2 regions of the Paenibacillus sp. BC26 genome follow, and region 1 is predicted to be linked to the other one. Evidence: predicted binding sites of a transcription regulator. Region 1 holds the regulator's gene; the other holds the start of a gene.
The links. The regulator LexA, encoded in region 1, represses DNA repair genes until DNA is damaged. The targets are predictions, from matches to a motif close to CGAACATATGTTCG.

Region 1 (7,880 bases):
GCAGCAGCTGCTAGAGAAGAGACCTGGCAAAGCATCTATGATTCAAGGCCAGCTGTCCCGTTTCTATAACAAAAAGTAAGGAATACCAACTAGCCTTTAAGGAGATGATTCTGTGAGCTACAACAAGGATGACATCAGACGTATTTGCAAAGAACAGAATGTCCGGTTTATTCGTCTTCAGTTCACCGATTTGCTGGGAACGATCAAGAACGTCGAAATTCCGGTAAGTCAGCTGGAAAAGGCACTCGACAACAAAATGATGTTCGACGGCTCGTCCATCGAAGGTTATGTGCGGATTGAAGAGTCCGACATGTACCTCTATCCGGACCTTGATACATGGGTTGTATTCCCTTGGGTTGCGGAAGATCGTATTGCCCGTCTGATCTGTGATGTATATATGCCTGACGGTACACCATTTGCCGGCGACCCGCGCGGCATTCTGAAGCGCGTTCTGAAAGAGGCGGAAGAGCTTGGCTTTACTGCGATGAACGTTGGACCAGAACCGGAATTTTTCCTATTCAAAACAGATGAGAAAGGCAATCCAACTACAGAACTTAACGATCAAGGCGGATACTTCGACCTTGCTCCGATGGACCTTGGTGAGAACTGCCGCCGTGAAATCGTATTGACATTGGAAGAAATGGGCTTCGAAATCGAAGCTTCTCACCATGAGGTAGCTCCGGGTCAGCACGAAATCGACTTCAAATATGCGGATGCGATTAAAGCAGCCGATCAAATTCAAACGTTCAAGCTCGTAGTAAAAACCATTGCACGCCAGCACGGACTGCATGCTTCGTTCATGCCTAAACCGCTATTCGGTGTAAATGGTTCCGGTATGCACTGTCACCAGTCGTTGTTCCGCGGCAACGTAAACGCGTTCTACGATGAGAGCGACAAGCTTGGTCTTAGCCAAATAGCTCGTTATTACATGGCCGGTGTACTGAACCATGCACGTGCTTTCTCGGCGATTACGAACCCTACCGTAAACTCGTACAAGCGTCTGGTTCCGGGCTATGAGGCACCTTGCTATGTAGCATGGTCCGCGAGTAACCGCAGCCCGATGATTCGTATTCCTGCCTCGCGCGGTCTAAGCACACGGATAGAAGTCCGCAGCCCAGACCCAGCGGCTAATCCATACCTGGCTCTTGCTGTTATGCTTAAAGCTGGCCTTGACGGTATCCGCAACAAAACTCCGCTGCCGGCTCCGACTGACCGTAACATCTACGTGATGACGGATGAAGAGCGTATCGAAGAGGGCATTCCTACCTTGCCGGATGACCTGAAAGAAGCATTGACAGAGCTGCTTCGCAGCGAAGTTGTTTGTGAAGCGCTTGGCGATCACGCGCTTGCTCACTTCTATGAGCTTAAAGAAATCGAGTGGGATATGTACCGTACGCAAATCCACGAGTGGGAACGCGATCAGTACTTGACGCTCTACTAGAACCGACGAAACCTTTGATGCCGTTTGGCATCAAGGGTTTTTTGTTTATCCTTGGATGGGGGCATCCGCACTTGTACTTTTATTTCCGCATAGTATGCCACAATAGCCATTCATGAAGGAGGCAGCCTATGTGAAGAAGCAAGCGGCAAGTGCGGAGAAGCAGTTTAGACTTACCGGGGCGATACTATCCCATGTAGCAGCAACGATGGTGCCATTCTTCAGGAAGATCGTACTGAATTATTCCTATGCATTGAAATGGTCTAAAGCTATTCGTGGCGCGGATCTGGATACGTTATCCGCTCTGTTTAAGTCGGTAGCGCCATATGCGAAGTTAAATGGGTTCTCTACGAACGCCATTGGCTACTTCTTCGATTTCGAATTTCCCGAACCGATCCTACAATATTCCATCGGAACGACGATTCCGCCAGGAACAACCCAGTTCACATTCTCGACCCCGATTCATAGAGCTATCGCAAGAGCTGTACTACCTTTCTACAAAGCGCTTAGAGCTTCTTCATCCTATGCTGCAGCAGTTGCCGCAGCCGTGAACAACAACAATCGAACACGTCTGGCAGCGTTAATTCGACAAAAAGTAACGGCATGTGCACTTAAATCGATAACGATTGATTTCTCGGGCATAGCTTTGAGCTTCAAGTACAGCAGCAGTAAATTCACCTATCGTCATTTGTTATTCCGAGAAATCGTAGGTTAGCTGACATCACGGAGGTACATCTGCGTGCTGGATGACAGAAAAGGGGCATGTTCAATCGCTGCTGCAGCGATCGAACATGCCCCTTAGATGCATTAATTAATGGATGTCGCGGAAAAGTCCGATGACTTTGCCGAGAATGGAGACGTTACGCAGACGGATCGGTTCCATCGTGGAGTTCTCCGGTTGAAGACGGATATGATCCTTCTCCTTATAGAAGGTCTTCACCGTAGCTTCGTCTTCTTCTGTCATCGCTACGACGATATCGCCGTTGGAAGCGGTTTGCTGTTGGCGGACAATGACGTAATCGCCGTTATGAATGCCTGCTTCGATCATACTTTCTCCAACAACGTTAAGGATAAAGACGTTGTGGTCGCCAACCTTGTCAGCCGGAAGGGGGAAGTAATCCTCAATATTCTCTGTTGCGGTAATCGGCACACCGGCAGTTACTTTACCTACTACCGGAACCTTAGCAATGGAGAGCGGGAATGGAATCTCGTTGTCTTCGCCGTCCAAAATCTCAATAGCACGAGGTTTAGTCGGGTCGCGGCGAATAAGTCCTTTCTTCTCCAGGCGATCAAGATGGCCGTGGACAGTTGAGCTGGAAGCGAGTCCAACCGCTTCACCGATCTCGCGAACGGAAGGCGGATAACCTTTCTCGCGGACTTCCGTCTTAATGAATTCTAGTATCGCCTGCTGGCGGTTTGAAAGTTTCGACACCGGAATCACTCCAAAGTTTCATTTGTGTCAAATTATAACACAGAACCCGAGTTCGTACAAACATAAGTTCGAGAAACACAAGTTCGCATATTTTTACGAACAAACGTTCCAAAAATGCTTGACCACAAACAAATGTTCGTGTTATTCTAGGTTTATCAAATAGAACAAACGTTTGGGGTGCTGGAGAATGATGACAACGATGTCCACTTACTCTTCTAATTATAAAGGTGAAACTCGCAAGACTCGCGCCGTGAAGCGCACTTGGCAAGCTAGAAGAACAGAGCGCTTATTAATGAGACTAGCCGTTGCAACACTGTTTTTCGTACTGCTCTTCACAGGACTGTCACTAATGACAAGCCAAGCGAACAGCGAATATCCGGCAGCACCAACTGCCTCGGAGCAGATCGTCGTTGTTGGCTCCGGTGACACGCTATGGAATATCGCAAGCAGTATTCGTAAAGAAGGCGAAGATATCCGCCACGTTGTTTTCAACTTGAAACAACGGAACAACTTGACATCCAGCTCATTGCAAGCCGGACAATCCTTAATTATTCCCGCTGAATAACTAGGTTCAAGGTTACAGCTTCTATAGAAGGCAATACTTCCTAACCTTAACGATTCATGAGGATCTACATTCAGAAGTCTGAGTCTCCATTGCTCAGGCTTTTTTCATTTCTGGCGGCATAACGTATTAATAAGGTGAATCAGACCTAAATCGAGCACGAACAAACAACAGGATTCAAGCTTCGGAGAGGGCCATTTCGCCTTGACAATGGGCAATTAAAAATGTCAAAGTAAAGAATGACATGTTGGCCGAAACAGGGAGGGAGCACAATGGAAATGGAAAAGATCATCGCCCGTATTAATGAACTATCCAGAAAGAACAAAACCGTAGGGTTGTCACCGGAGGAACTGGTCGAACGCGACGAGCTTCGCCGTCTATATCTTGAGAATTTCAAGAAAAACTTCCGTAATCAACTCGATACCATCAAATATGTGGAAGATGAGGAGAACGGGGAAGATACGATCAAGCATTAGCAGCCGTCTCATTTGAAGGAGGACATGTAGCATGCAATATCGTTTATTAGGCCGAAGCGGTTTGGCCGTATCGGAGCTTTGTTTAGGTACAATGACATTCGGTAACACGACAAGCGAGACGGATTCCATAGAGATGATGAATCGTTTCTTCGAGAAAGGCGGCAATTTCCTCGATACAGCGAACGTGTATGTATCCGGCCGTTCTGAAGAGATCGTAGGCAAAGCGATAAAAGATCGACGTTCGGAAGTCGTTCTCGCAACGAAAGTGAGATTCGCAACCGCCAACCATCCTAACGGCGTAGGCGTTTCCAGAAAGCATATTATGGATGCCGTCGAAGCAAGCTTGAAGAGACTGGATACCGACTATATCGACCTCTACCAAGTGCATGTATGGGATCACGCTACACCGATCGAAGAGACGCTTCGCGCACTCGATGACTTGGTTACCTCGGGTAAAGTTCGTTATATTGGCTGTTCCAATTTCTTCGCCTGGCAGCTCATGAAGTCATTGTCTACCAGCGATTGGAATCGTTATGTCCGATTTATCTCGATTCAACCGCAATACAGTCTGGTTAGCCGTGAGATGGACCGCGAAATGCTATCTTTATGTTTGGAAGAGAATGTAAGCATTATTCCTTGGGCACCATTAGGCGGAGGTTTTCTGACAGGCAGGTATACACAAGAGGAGCCTGTAAGCGGAAGATTAACGTCCAAGCAAGGCGAGAGCTCTTGGGCAGTTCGTGCCAATGATAGTAACTTTGCAGTGCTTGAAGCGGTGCTGAGCGCAGCGAAAGAACTGGAGCGCACGCCTGCTCAAGTGGCGTTGTCTTGGTTGCTCCAACGCAAAGGCATTACGTCTCCGATCTTCGGAGCAAGCACATTGGAGCAGTTTGAAGACAATATGGGTGCGATCGGTTGGACGATGCCGGATTCGGTATGGAACAAGCTGGATGAAGTTAGTGCGTTGCCCAGTGAATATCCGAATCGTTTCATAGCGAAATTCGCTCGACCGTTTTAACTACTAGCAAGAAGAATCACAGCGCGTTGAAGATTATGAAGGAGGAACACCTTTGTCAAGATCGTGGGAACGTAAAGTACAGAAGAACCAATCTCAAATTAACAAACAACGTAAGAAACATGGCCAGGCGCCGCTTATGTCTGCCAAATCAGGCGGAGTGAAGCTCGACACCTTTAAAGGAAGAAGCTATTTAATGCCGGCCTTCCTGCTGCTGTTCATCCTGTTCTATGTCATCGTTACTGTTTCTGCGGATACATATAAGCAGACGGGCAACATGTTCTGGCTAACGGTAGCTTGTTATGTAATTCTGGCTCTGTTATTCACGCTGCGCCGTCCGTATCTTTCGGTAGGCAGCGACTTTATTCGCTCCCGTCGGTTCACAGGCGATCGTTCGATCTATGTAAACAATATTAAGTCCATCTCCTCGCAGAAAGGCTACATCGTTGTTGAGCAGCATAAAGGCGGCAACTGGGTGTTCTCGCGCGTGATGAACCGTTTCCCAACGGATCAAATGGCTGAGCGCTTGCGGACGTTCTCCGCACAGCATGGTATTTCGTTCACTGAAAAATAATTCGGAAGTGGAGTGCAGACACGATTATGGCTAAACAAGCAGTCTTATTTGACCTTGACGATACTTTATTATGGGATGACCGAAGCGTGCAGGAAGCATTTGATGCGACTTGTCAAACCGCTGCAGCAGAAACCGGAGTAGATGCGAAAAGCTTGGAGGAGGCCGTTCGCCGCGAAGCTCGCGCACTCTATGAGTCCTACGAAACGTTCCCATTCACAAAAATGATCGGCATTAATCCGTTTGAGGGGCTGTGGGCGAATTTTCTTGAGGGGGAACAAGAAGAGTTCCGCCAGCTCCAGCAGCTCGCGCCGGCCTATCGCCGTGAAGCTTGGACACGCGGCCTGAAGGCGCTCGGCGTGGACAATGCGACGCTCGGAGCTCAGCTTGCCGAGCAGTTCCCGGCTGAACGCCGCAGCCGTCCTTATGTATACGAAGAGACGTTCGCGATCTTGGATCAGCTGAAAGGAAAGTACAAGCTTCTGCTGCTGACGAACGGATCGCCTGACCTTCAGCGTGAGAAGCTGGCCGGCGTTCCGGCGATCGTGCCTTATTTTGATCATATTATTATTTCCGGTGAATTCGGCCAAGGCAAACCGGCTTCTGCCATCTTCCATCATGCATTAGAGCGTCTCGGCGTTGAACCGGAGCATGGCATTATGGTAGGGGACAAGCTGACAACGGATATTCTGGGCGCCAATACGATTGGCATGACTTCCGTTTGGATTAATCGCCACGGCATGACGCGTTCCGATGAAATTATTCCTTCCCATGAAATTAAGCATCTGGAAGAATTGCTGCCTTTGCTTCTCTAATCACGGAGAAGTGCGGCATGCGTAGAAACCCAAATAAGAAGACCCGTCCGAGGACGGGTCTTCTTATTTGACTCCAGGTATTAGGCGAAAGCAGGATCCTCGATATTGTGAGCGACCCAGCCGTCTTTCTCGATGAAGAGGCGAACAGCGATAATTTCGCGGTTGTCCATCAGCGTGAAGAAATGTGCTTTGTTCTCCGGTACGGAGATGACATCGCCGGCTTCAAGCTCAACATCGAAATACCCGGTTTCCTCGTCGCCTTTAATGATGAAGATACCGCGACCGGACACGATGCCGCGAATTTCATCTTCGGTATGAATGTGGATTTGCTCAAACTTCTTCAGCAGTTCCTCGATGTTCGGAGTTGCATCGGACAAAGAGATGACATCCCAGATTTTGTAGCCGCGACGTGCTGCAAGGTCACGGATTTCATCGTCGTATGTGCTGAGAATGGTTTGCTTCTCTTCATCATTCAAGACAAATTTGTTATGAAGTTCAGTCGGCAGCTTGCTTGCATCCCAGTGCTCATAAAGTACTTCTTGCTTCTCTAGAAAGGCGCGGACGTTCTCTTCGCCGGAGATGCGCTCATCCGTGCTGCGAATTCGAATTTCAGCCATCGAATAATCCCTCTTTTCACAAAAATCGTAATTCCGATCAGAATAATTATAGAACAAAACGATTGGCCTGAAAAGGTTCTTTGCACGCGCGGTGAATTCTGGTAGAGTATAGGGAAATGATTTTTGCTGAATCGACCACGCCTAAGCTCAAATAAAGGCAGTGAGTTGGATTTTCGGAAGGGAAGTGCATCTTTTGACGAAACCGACAATGCAGGATATGCTCGCGAAACGAATTCTCATTCTCGACGGGGCAATGGGAACGATGATTCAACAGGCGGATCTGGGGCCGGAGGATTTTGGCGGCGAAGAACTGGACGGCTGTAATGAAATGCTCGTTCTGACACGTCCCGATGTGATTCAAGGAATCCATGAAGCTTACTTGGCTGCAGGTGCAGACATTCTCGAAACCAATACGTTCGGCGCGACAAGCGTCGTTCTTGCTGAATATGATATTCCGGAGAAGGCAAGAGAGATCAATCTTGCCGCGGCATCCCTTGCCCGTGCAGCTGCAGACAAATACTCCACGCCGGACAAGCCGCGTTACGTAGCCGGAGCGCTGGGGCCAACTACGAAGACGCTGTCCGTAACAGGCGGAGTTACGTTTGATCAGCTCGTGGAGAGCTATTACGAGCAAGCCATCGCGCTCATTGAAGGCGGCGTTGACGCCATGCTGCTGGAAACCTCGCAAGATACGCTTAACGTAAAAGCCGGCACAATCGGTATTCATAAAGCTTACGAAGAAACGGGCAAGACGCTTCCGCTCATGATTTCCGGTACTATCGAGCCGATGGGCACAACATTAGCCGGACAAAATATTGAATCCTTCTATATCTCGCTTGAGCATATGAACCCGATCTCGATTGGGCTTAACTGCGCGACGGGTCCGGAATTTATGCGTGACCACATCCGTTCTCTATCGGCGATTTCGCATGCAGCTGTCAGCTGCTACCCGAA
Region 2 (7,880 bases), 1.8 Mb from region 1:
CGGGCGAAACCATTGAGCAAACAGCCCTTCGCGAAATCGTCGAGGAGACGGGAATGGAAGGCGTTATCGTTTCGCCAATCGATCAAATCAAATACAAATACAACCATGAGTCCAAAGGGCTTGTGGATAAAGAAGTTCACTATTATCTCGTGGAAGCAGTAGGCGGTAAGCTGCAAGCGCAGGTAGAGGAAATTCGAGGCGTGGAATGGTTTGAACCGTTGGAAGCATGGCGCAGGCAGAAGCAATCCGGCTATAACAACAATGATCGGATTCTGGCCGGAGCGCTGCGCCTGCTCGGATTGAACGTACAGAACGGCGGCTGATTCAAGTTGCTGACAGCTTCCTTAAACGCGGAAGATAACAGATCGGCAACGCAATTACCGAGCACAGGACATTAAAGATGGTTTGGGCATGAGCGATTTGACTGGCCGGCGACGAGGTTAAAGAGGCCGCAATGGTGCCAAGTTCGCCTGCGAACGGTGCAAACAAGGCAGCTCCGCCGACATTAAGCAGCACATGAGCCCAAGCGACGAAACGCCCCGATGGCGTTCCCCCAAGCGCAGCGAGTACGGCCGTGATACATGTGCCTACGTTGGCTCCGAGGACAATCGCGATGCCTACGTCGAGCGGCATGGCACCTGACTGGGCGAGTCCCATCACAATGCCAATAACGGCGGCGCTGCTGTGTACGGCAGCCGTTAGGACGACTCCTGCCGCTAGTCCCCACAGTACGCTGTCTTCCGCACGGCTTATAAAGCCTTGGAAGAAGGTTGTCGCTTGTACGGCAGGTGCCACGGATTGCATCAGTCCGATTCCGATTAGGAGCAATGCGAAACCTCCCGTTAAGACGGACCCGTTGCGAAAGGGTTTTAAGAAACGGCTGGCTTTCTGTCCTGCACGGCTGAAGCGGCCAAGGCCAACCTCGCCGAATAAGGCGGTTAGCAGCCAGAGTACGAGCGAGATTTGGAGCAGCGGCCATCCAAGGCTGCCGAGATTAAGACCGATCAGCTCGGTCGTTAAGCAGGTACCGATATTGGTGCCGAGAATGATGCCGAGCGTACGCGGGAACGTGAGAACACCGGCATTGACCAGTCCAATTGCGATTACGGTAACGGCTGTGCTGCTCTGCAGTACAGCCGTTGTTGCTGTCCCGACAGCCAATCCGTGAAGCGGTGTGGCGGTGGATCTGCGCAGTACGTCCTGCAGCCGATGGCCGACAGAACGATGCATCGCCAGCTCCATCGCTCTCATGCCGAGCATGAAGACGACAAAGCCTCCCAGCACGCGGGTTATAATCATGAATAACATGGCAGCAAGCTCCTTTAACAAGATTAACGATACATATGCAGCAGATTGGACGAGCATGACAAGATCGGACCAGGCAAGCGATAGAAGGGATGAGGATACAGATGGAACGCGCGAAGGCGATATTGCAGCGTGACCGCAAGAAACGATTGGAGGCCGGACACCCTTGGGTGTTTGCAGGCGAAATCAACCGTGTTGAAGGAGAGGCGGTACCGGGAGATTTAGTTGACCTGGTTACGCATCAAGGCAAGTATTTGGCGACGGGCTATTGGAATCCCAAATCGCAAATTACCGTTCGGGTAACATCGTATAAGCCGATTGAAGCTATGGACGAAGCATACTTCCGCGAGCGTTTCATGCAATGCGCGCAGCATCGGAGTCGTTTCGTAAACGGTCATGATTGCCGTTTGGTCTATGGAGAGGCAGATTTTCTGCCGGGTCTGATCGTAGACCGATTCGGCGGCGTGCTGGTCGTGCAATTGCTGACCCAAGGCATGGATATTCGCCGTGAAGCGATTGTCGCAGCATTAGTCGCCGTATTTGCGCCGCAGGGCATTTACGAGCGCAGTGACGTGTCCGTTCGCGAGCTGGAAGGAATCGAGCAGCGGACAGGCGTTCTGTATGGCGAATGTCCGCGTATTGTGGATATTCTGGAAAATGGGCTTCAGATGGAAGTGGACATCGAAGAAGGCCAGAAGACAGGCTATTTCTTCGATCAACGCGAGAACAGAGCTTCGATTGCTCCTTTGATGCTTGGCTGGGGTGCGCGCAGCGGCATTCAATTGAAGCCGGTAGAAGAAGGCTCGCCTTCTTCGGCTCCTTCAGATGATACCGGCACGCTGGCATCTCTGAACGAAGAGAAACTTGTCCCCGTCAATGCGAATGGCAAAGTCGTCACATTCCCTTATTGGGATGGCGCAACGGTGCTGGAATGTTTCGCGCATACGGGCAGCTTCACACTGCATGCCTGCAAATATGGCGCCAAGAAAGTAACATGCCTTGACGTATCGGAGCATGCTATCGAAACAGCGCGCCGCAATGTCGTTCGTAACGGCTTCGAGGAGCGAGTGGAATTTGTTGTCGCGGATGCGTTCGAATATCTGCGCAGACAAGTGAAAGGAATCGAAGAGCGCCAAGAGCGCGGCAGCTCGAAATCCGCGGATACTTCGAAGAAGATGGGAGAAGCCGGTCGCAAATGGGATGTGGTCATTCTCGATCCTCCGGCGTTCACGAAGTCGAAGAACGCTATCGAAGGCGCAGTACGCGGCTACAAGGATATCAACCTGCACGGGATGAAGCTTGTGAATGAAGGCGGCTATCTGGTTACGGCCAGCTGCTCCTACCATATGCGTCCCGAGCTGTTCCTCGAAACGATCCAAGCAGCAGCAATCGACGCAGGCAAGACACTGCGTTTAATTGACTGGCGCGCAGCCGGCAAGGATCACCCCCAAATCGTCGGCGTCAACGAAGGCCATTATTTGAAGTTTGGGATTTTCGAAGTGCGGAGCCGGTAGTTGGATTATCGTTTTTTAAGACTCCCTTACTTAAGTGGTCACTTAAGTAAGGGAGTGTTTTTTGGGAGGGCAATGGAGCGCCTGCACACGCACTCGCACCCGTAATCGACTTGCACTCGACCAGCACCCGCACCCGTACATGCACCCGCACTTGTACTCGCACCTGAATTTGCACATGCATTAGCACTTACATTTGCACTCGCACCCGCACCCGTACTAGCACTCGCACTTATACTCGCACCTGCACTACACTTGCACTCGACCAGCACTCGCACCTGCACACGCACTCGCACCTGCACACGCATCCGTATCTGCACACGCACCCGTACCTGCACTCGCACTCCCACTTGCACTTGTACTTGCATTAGCACGTGCACACGCACTTGTCTCGCACTTGTACTTGTACTCGCACCTGCACTCGTACTTGCTATTGCACTTGCACTCGCGCCGACACCAACACCAACACCAACACCAACACCAACACCAACACCAACACCAACACCAACACCAACACCGTACCAGCACTAGCGCCAGCACCAAACCTACGATCCTCACCACCCACACTAACGTTTGTGTTTTGGGGTGAACCAAGTCAGCGACAATCTAGCCATGAATTTCACAACACAGCCACACAACACCTCACACCCCAGCAACCCCCGCCCCCCATACCATACACCTACACACTCGCACAGAGATTGGTAGCCTAGAAGCTAAACCTGAACTAGAAATTGTTGCATGGAGTAAATGCTGCTCAAAGTGCAGCATTTGCTCCTATTAGCGGAGTTGTTTCAGTCATATGTTGCTGAGAATGCAGCATATTTCATTTTTTATACTAACTACATGCGAATTGGTTGGGAGATGTTGCAGAAATAGCATCATTTGGCTGATAGGCACGTCTTTGCTGGGGGAGATGTTGCAGAACATGCAATATTTGATTGGATATCCAGCTGATTGGTTCAGCGCGTTGGCACAAAGAACAATTTACCTTAAACAAAAACGAACAAATGTTTGCGTTTCGGGATGAAACAAGCTGGGGCATATGGTAGAATAGGAGAATCGAATAACGAGAAGAGGTTGGCGAGTTATGACGCTCCGTTTTGTAATTGGCCGGTCAGGGTCGGGGAAGACCCGTTATTGTTTGGATCAAATTCGCAGCAGCGTGCTGGCACAGCCGGACGGGCCGCCGATTGTCATATTGGTGCCGGAGCAGGCAACCTTCCAAACGGAATATGCATTGCTGAATCATGCAGAGCTTAGTGGTTCTATTCGAGCGCAGGCGCTCAGCTTCCGCCGTCTATCATTCCGGATTATGCAGGAGACAGGCGGTACCGCGCTGGTTCCGATCAGCGAGAACGGCAAGAATATGCTGCTTTACAAAATCGTACACCGTCTCGAGGAGCAGCTGCAGCTGTTCAAAGGCAGCGAGTCCCAGCATGGATTCATTGAGCGTCTGGGTGAACTGATGACCGAGTGGAAGCGGTACGGCATTGGCACAGATGAGCTTTCCTCATTCGTCGAAAGCAGAATGCCTCAGAAAGGCAGCTCGCTGCTTGGAAGGAAGCTTCATGACCTGCAAATGATAGCCTCAGGACTTGAGCGCGAGCTGGACGGCCTCTATGTTGATGCCGAGGATTATTTGAGCTGGCTGGTCAAAGGTTTTCATCAAGCGCCTTCTACGGCAGATACAGAGATTTGGGTAGATGGCTTTCATGGATTTACGCCCAAAGAATTCGACGCGCTCGGCACGCTGATGAAGCACTCCAAAGGCATGACCGTGACGTTAAATTTGGACAAGCTTTACGAGCAAGGCGAACAGCCGCATGAGCTGGATCTATTCCGGCCGACTGCCGAGACCTATATGAAACTTCGCGATCTGGCAATCGAGAATGGCGTGGAGATTGAGGAGCCTGTCCTGCTGGACGGCATCCCGTACAGGTTCAAGGAAAATCCGATGCTGGCGCATTTGGAACGCCATTACGGCGGAAGGAAGCCGCTTCATCTATCAGAGCATGAGCTGGAACGTGGCGGCGTCTCGCTTCATGCTGCAGCTAATCGCCGCGCAGAAGTGGAAGCCGTAGCACGTGATATTACGCGAAGAGTGCGTGACGAAGGGCTGCGCTACCGGGAAATGGCCGTCATGGTGCGGAATGCACCGGACTACAACGATTATATTAAGGCGGTTTTTGCAGACTACGGAATCCCCTATTTCCTCGATCAGAAGAATGGTGCGCTTCATCACCCGTTCGTCGAGTTTATTCGTTCTGCGCTGGAAATTGCCACCCATGGCTGGCGATATGAAGCCGTATTCCGCTGTATTAAATCCGAGCTTCTCATCCCCGAGGACGGCAGCATCACGAGGGAAACGTTTGATTTGCTGGAGAACTATGCGCTTGCATCAGGCATGAACGGCAACAGATGGACGACGCTCAGCCAGTGGAAGCCCTTAATGCGGGATACGTTGGATGGCGACCCGGTGCAAGCAGGCGAGAATGAGCTAAGGGAATTTGATGCGATTATGGCCGCAAGGGAAGCGGTCGTACCGGTTCTGCGCAAATTCAGCAGAGAGATGAAGAAAGCAGGCAGCGTTCGCCAAATGTGCGAGGCCGTATACAGACTGTTGATTACAATCGAAGCGCCTGACCGTATGGAACGCTGGAGTCGCAAAGCGATTGCGGAAGGCAATCCCCTTCGGGCAAGAGAGCATCGCCAGCTGTGGGACGGCGTTATGGATTTGCTCGATCAGCTGACCGAAATGACGGGAAGCGAATCGATGCCGCTTGAACTGTTCACGGGCATGGTAGAGACCGGACTTGAGAGCTTGAAGCTGGCATCGGTTCCGCCTTCCCTCGATCAAGTGCTGATCGGAAGTATGGATCGAACGCGCTCCGGCCAAATCACAATTTGTTATTTGCTTGGGGCGAATGACGGGGTCGTGCCGCAGCGCATGCAGGAGGATGGCGTTCTAACCGAGCAAGAGCGTGAAATGCTTGAATACGGCGGGCTTATCATGGCACCGGGCGTGCGCCGCAAGCTGCTGGATGAGCGTTTCATGATCTACAATGCGCTGACGACACCAGGAGAGCATCTGTGGATAAGCTGGCCGCAGTCTGATGAAGAAGGGAAAAGCTTGCTTCCTTCGGAAATTATCCGCCATATTAAAGGACTTTTCCCCGGCATGACGGAGAAGGGCATCGCAGGCGAGCCGGTTCCGGCCATGCCGGAGTCTGTTCAGCAATCGTTTATGGCACATCCGGAACGAACGCTGTCTTACCTCATCACACAATTGCGTCTTTGGAAGCATGGCAGCGAGATTGCTCCGCTTTGGTGGGAGGCTTACAATTGGTTTGCCGTTCGGCCGCAGTGGCAGGACAAGCTTCAGCGTCTCGTTGCTTCTCTGCAATATACCAACGAAGAAGTGACGCTCTCTCCGGAAACCGCCGAGCAATTATATGGAACGCTGCTGCGAGGAAGCGTGTCGCGAATGGAGCGCTTCGTGTCTTGCCCGTTCCAACATTTTGCGATACACGGACTCCGTCTTCGTGAGCGAGCCCTCTACAAACTGGCTGCTCCGGATATCGGACAGCTCTTCCATGCTGCACTAAACCGGTTAACGGAATCAGTGGGAGACAGCTGGCCTTCTCTAACACCGGAGCAGCTTCGCGAGGCATCAACGGAAATCGTCAACGAGCTGGCGATGAGGCTGCAATCGCAGATCCTGTTCAGCAGCAACCGACATCAATACGTGGCGCGTAAGCTTCGCGATATTATTAGCCAAGCTGCGGTTATTCTGGGCGAGCATGCAAGGCGTGCACAGTTTAAACCGGTAGGACTTGAGATCGGCTTCGGGCCGCAAGGACCATTGCCGCCGGTTACGATCCCGCTGTCTGATGGCAAAATGCTGGAGATGGTCGGCCGAATCGACCGCGTTGACGCCGCGCAGACAACGGACGGTCTGCTGCTGCGCGTCATCGACTATAAGTCTAGCGCCAAGCAGCTGCGCTTAGAGGAAGTTGCCTACGGAATGGCGCTGCAAATGCTGACCTACTTGGACGTGCTGCTTACGCATGCGCCGGAATGGCTGGGTCAGCCTGCGAAAGCAGCAGGCGCATTGTATTTCCACGTGCATAATCCGATGCTTTCCACCTCCAACGGCATGCCGCCCGCGAAGGCGCGTACGGAAATATTGAAGCGATTCAAGCTTAAAGGGCTGGTTTTGGCCGATGAGGAAACAGTCAGAATGATGGACGGGGCACTATCAACGGGGTATTCCGAGCTCTTGCCGCTTGCGCTGAAGCGTGACGGCGGCTTCTATAGCAGCTCTTCGGTCGTTTCCGATGAGCAGTGGGGAACGCTGCGTCGTTCGGTACGGGGGACGCTTCGCCGAATCGGCGATCGGATCGCCGGCGGAGATGTTTCGATCACCCCGTATCGACTGGGAAATAAGACGCCATGTCAATTTTGCGCGTATAAGCCGGTGTGTCATTTTGACCCATTGGTAGAAGGCAATTGTTATACAAGGCTGAATAAGCCGGGTAAAGATGAGGTTTGGGAGCTGCTCGCAAGCGGTGATGATGAAGGCGATACAAGCGATGTACAAGAAGATACAGGGAAGGAGGAGCAAAAGTAATGACGACAACGTTACCGGGGAGTTCAACTCTCCCGCCGAAGCCGATCGGAAGCACATGGACGGACGATCAATGGCGCGCTATCGTGACAGGCGGCAGTAATATATTGGTTGCTGCGGCTGCGGGCTCGGGGAAGACGGCAGTTCTGGTCGAACGGATCATTCGCAAAATATCGGCGGATACCGATGTCGATCGACTGCTCGTCGCTACCTTCACGAAAGCGGCCGCCGCGGAAATGAAAGAGCGCATTCGGATCGCGCTGGAGAAAGAGCTGGATCGAAATCCGGGCTCTGACCATTTACGCCGTCAGCTTGCATTAATGGGACGTGCTTCGATTACGACGCTGCATTCCTTCTGCCTTGATGTCATTCGTCGCTATTATTCGCTGATCGGACTTGATCCCGGATTTCGCATTGCCAATGAGACTGAGGCGGAG

Region 2: addB (helicase-exonuclease AddAB subunit AddB) is a predicted target of LexA. The motif match lies at 3,817-3,830, and genes of this name have one in related genera.

The regions. Positions count from the first base shown of each region.
Region 1 covers NZ_FPAD01000001.1:1,705,525-1,713,404, forward strand. Annotated here, with positions in the region: gene BM412_RS07215 (MerR family transcriptional regulator) at 1-79, shown strand, start outside; gene glnA (type I glutamate--ammonia ligase) at 113-1,441, shown strand; gene BM412_RS07225 (hypothetical protein) at 1,572-2,153, shown strand; gene lexA (transcriptional repressor LexA) at 2,250-2,870, opposite strand; gene BM412_RS07235 (LysM peptidoglycan-binding domain-containing protein) at 3,058-3,435, shown strand; gene BM412_RS07240 (DUF896 domain-containing protein) at 3,705-3,908, shown strand; gene BM412_RS07245 (aldo/keto reductase) at 3,940-4,926, shown strand; gene BM412_RS07250 (hypothetical protein) at 4,979-5,497, shown strand; gene BM412_RS07255 (HAD family hydrolase) at 5,524-6,309, shown strand; gene BM412_RS07260 (1,2-dihydroxy-3-keto-5-methylthiopentene dioxygenase) at 6,390-6,926, opposite strand; gene metH (methionine synthase) at 7,120-7,880, shown strand, end outside.
Region 2 covers NZ_FPAD01000001.1:3,480,804-3,488,683, reverse strand. Annotated here, with positions in the region: gene BM412_RS15770 (NUDIX hydrolase) at 1-323, shown strand, start outside; gene BM412_RS15765 (Na/Pi cotransporter family protein) at 325-1,308, opposite strand; gene BM412_RS32150 (hypothetical protein) at 1,298-1,441, shown strand; gene BM412_RS15760 (class I SAM-dependent rRNA methyltransferase) at 1,410-2,819, shown strand; gene addB (helicase-exonuclease AddAB subunit AddB) at 3,904-7,446, shown strand; gene addA (helicase-exonuclease AddAB subunit AddA) at 7,446-7,880, shown strand, end outside.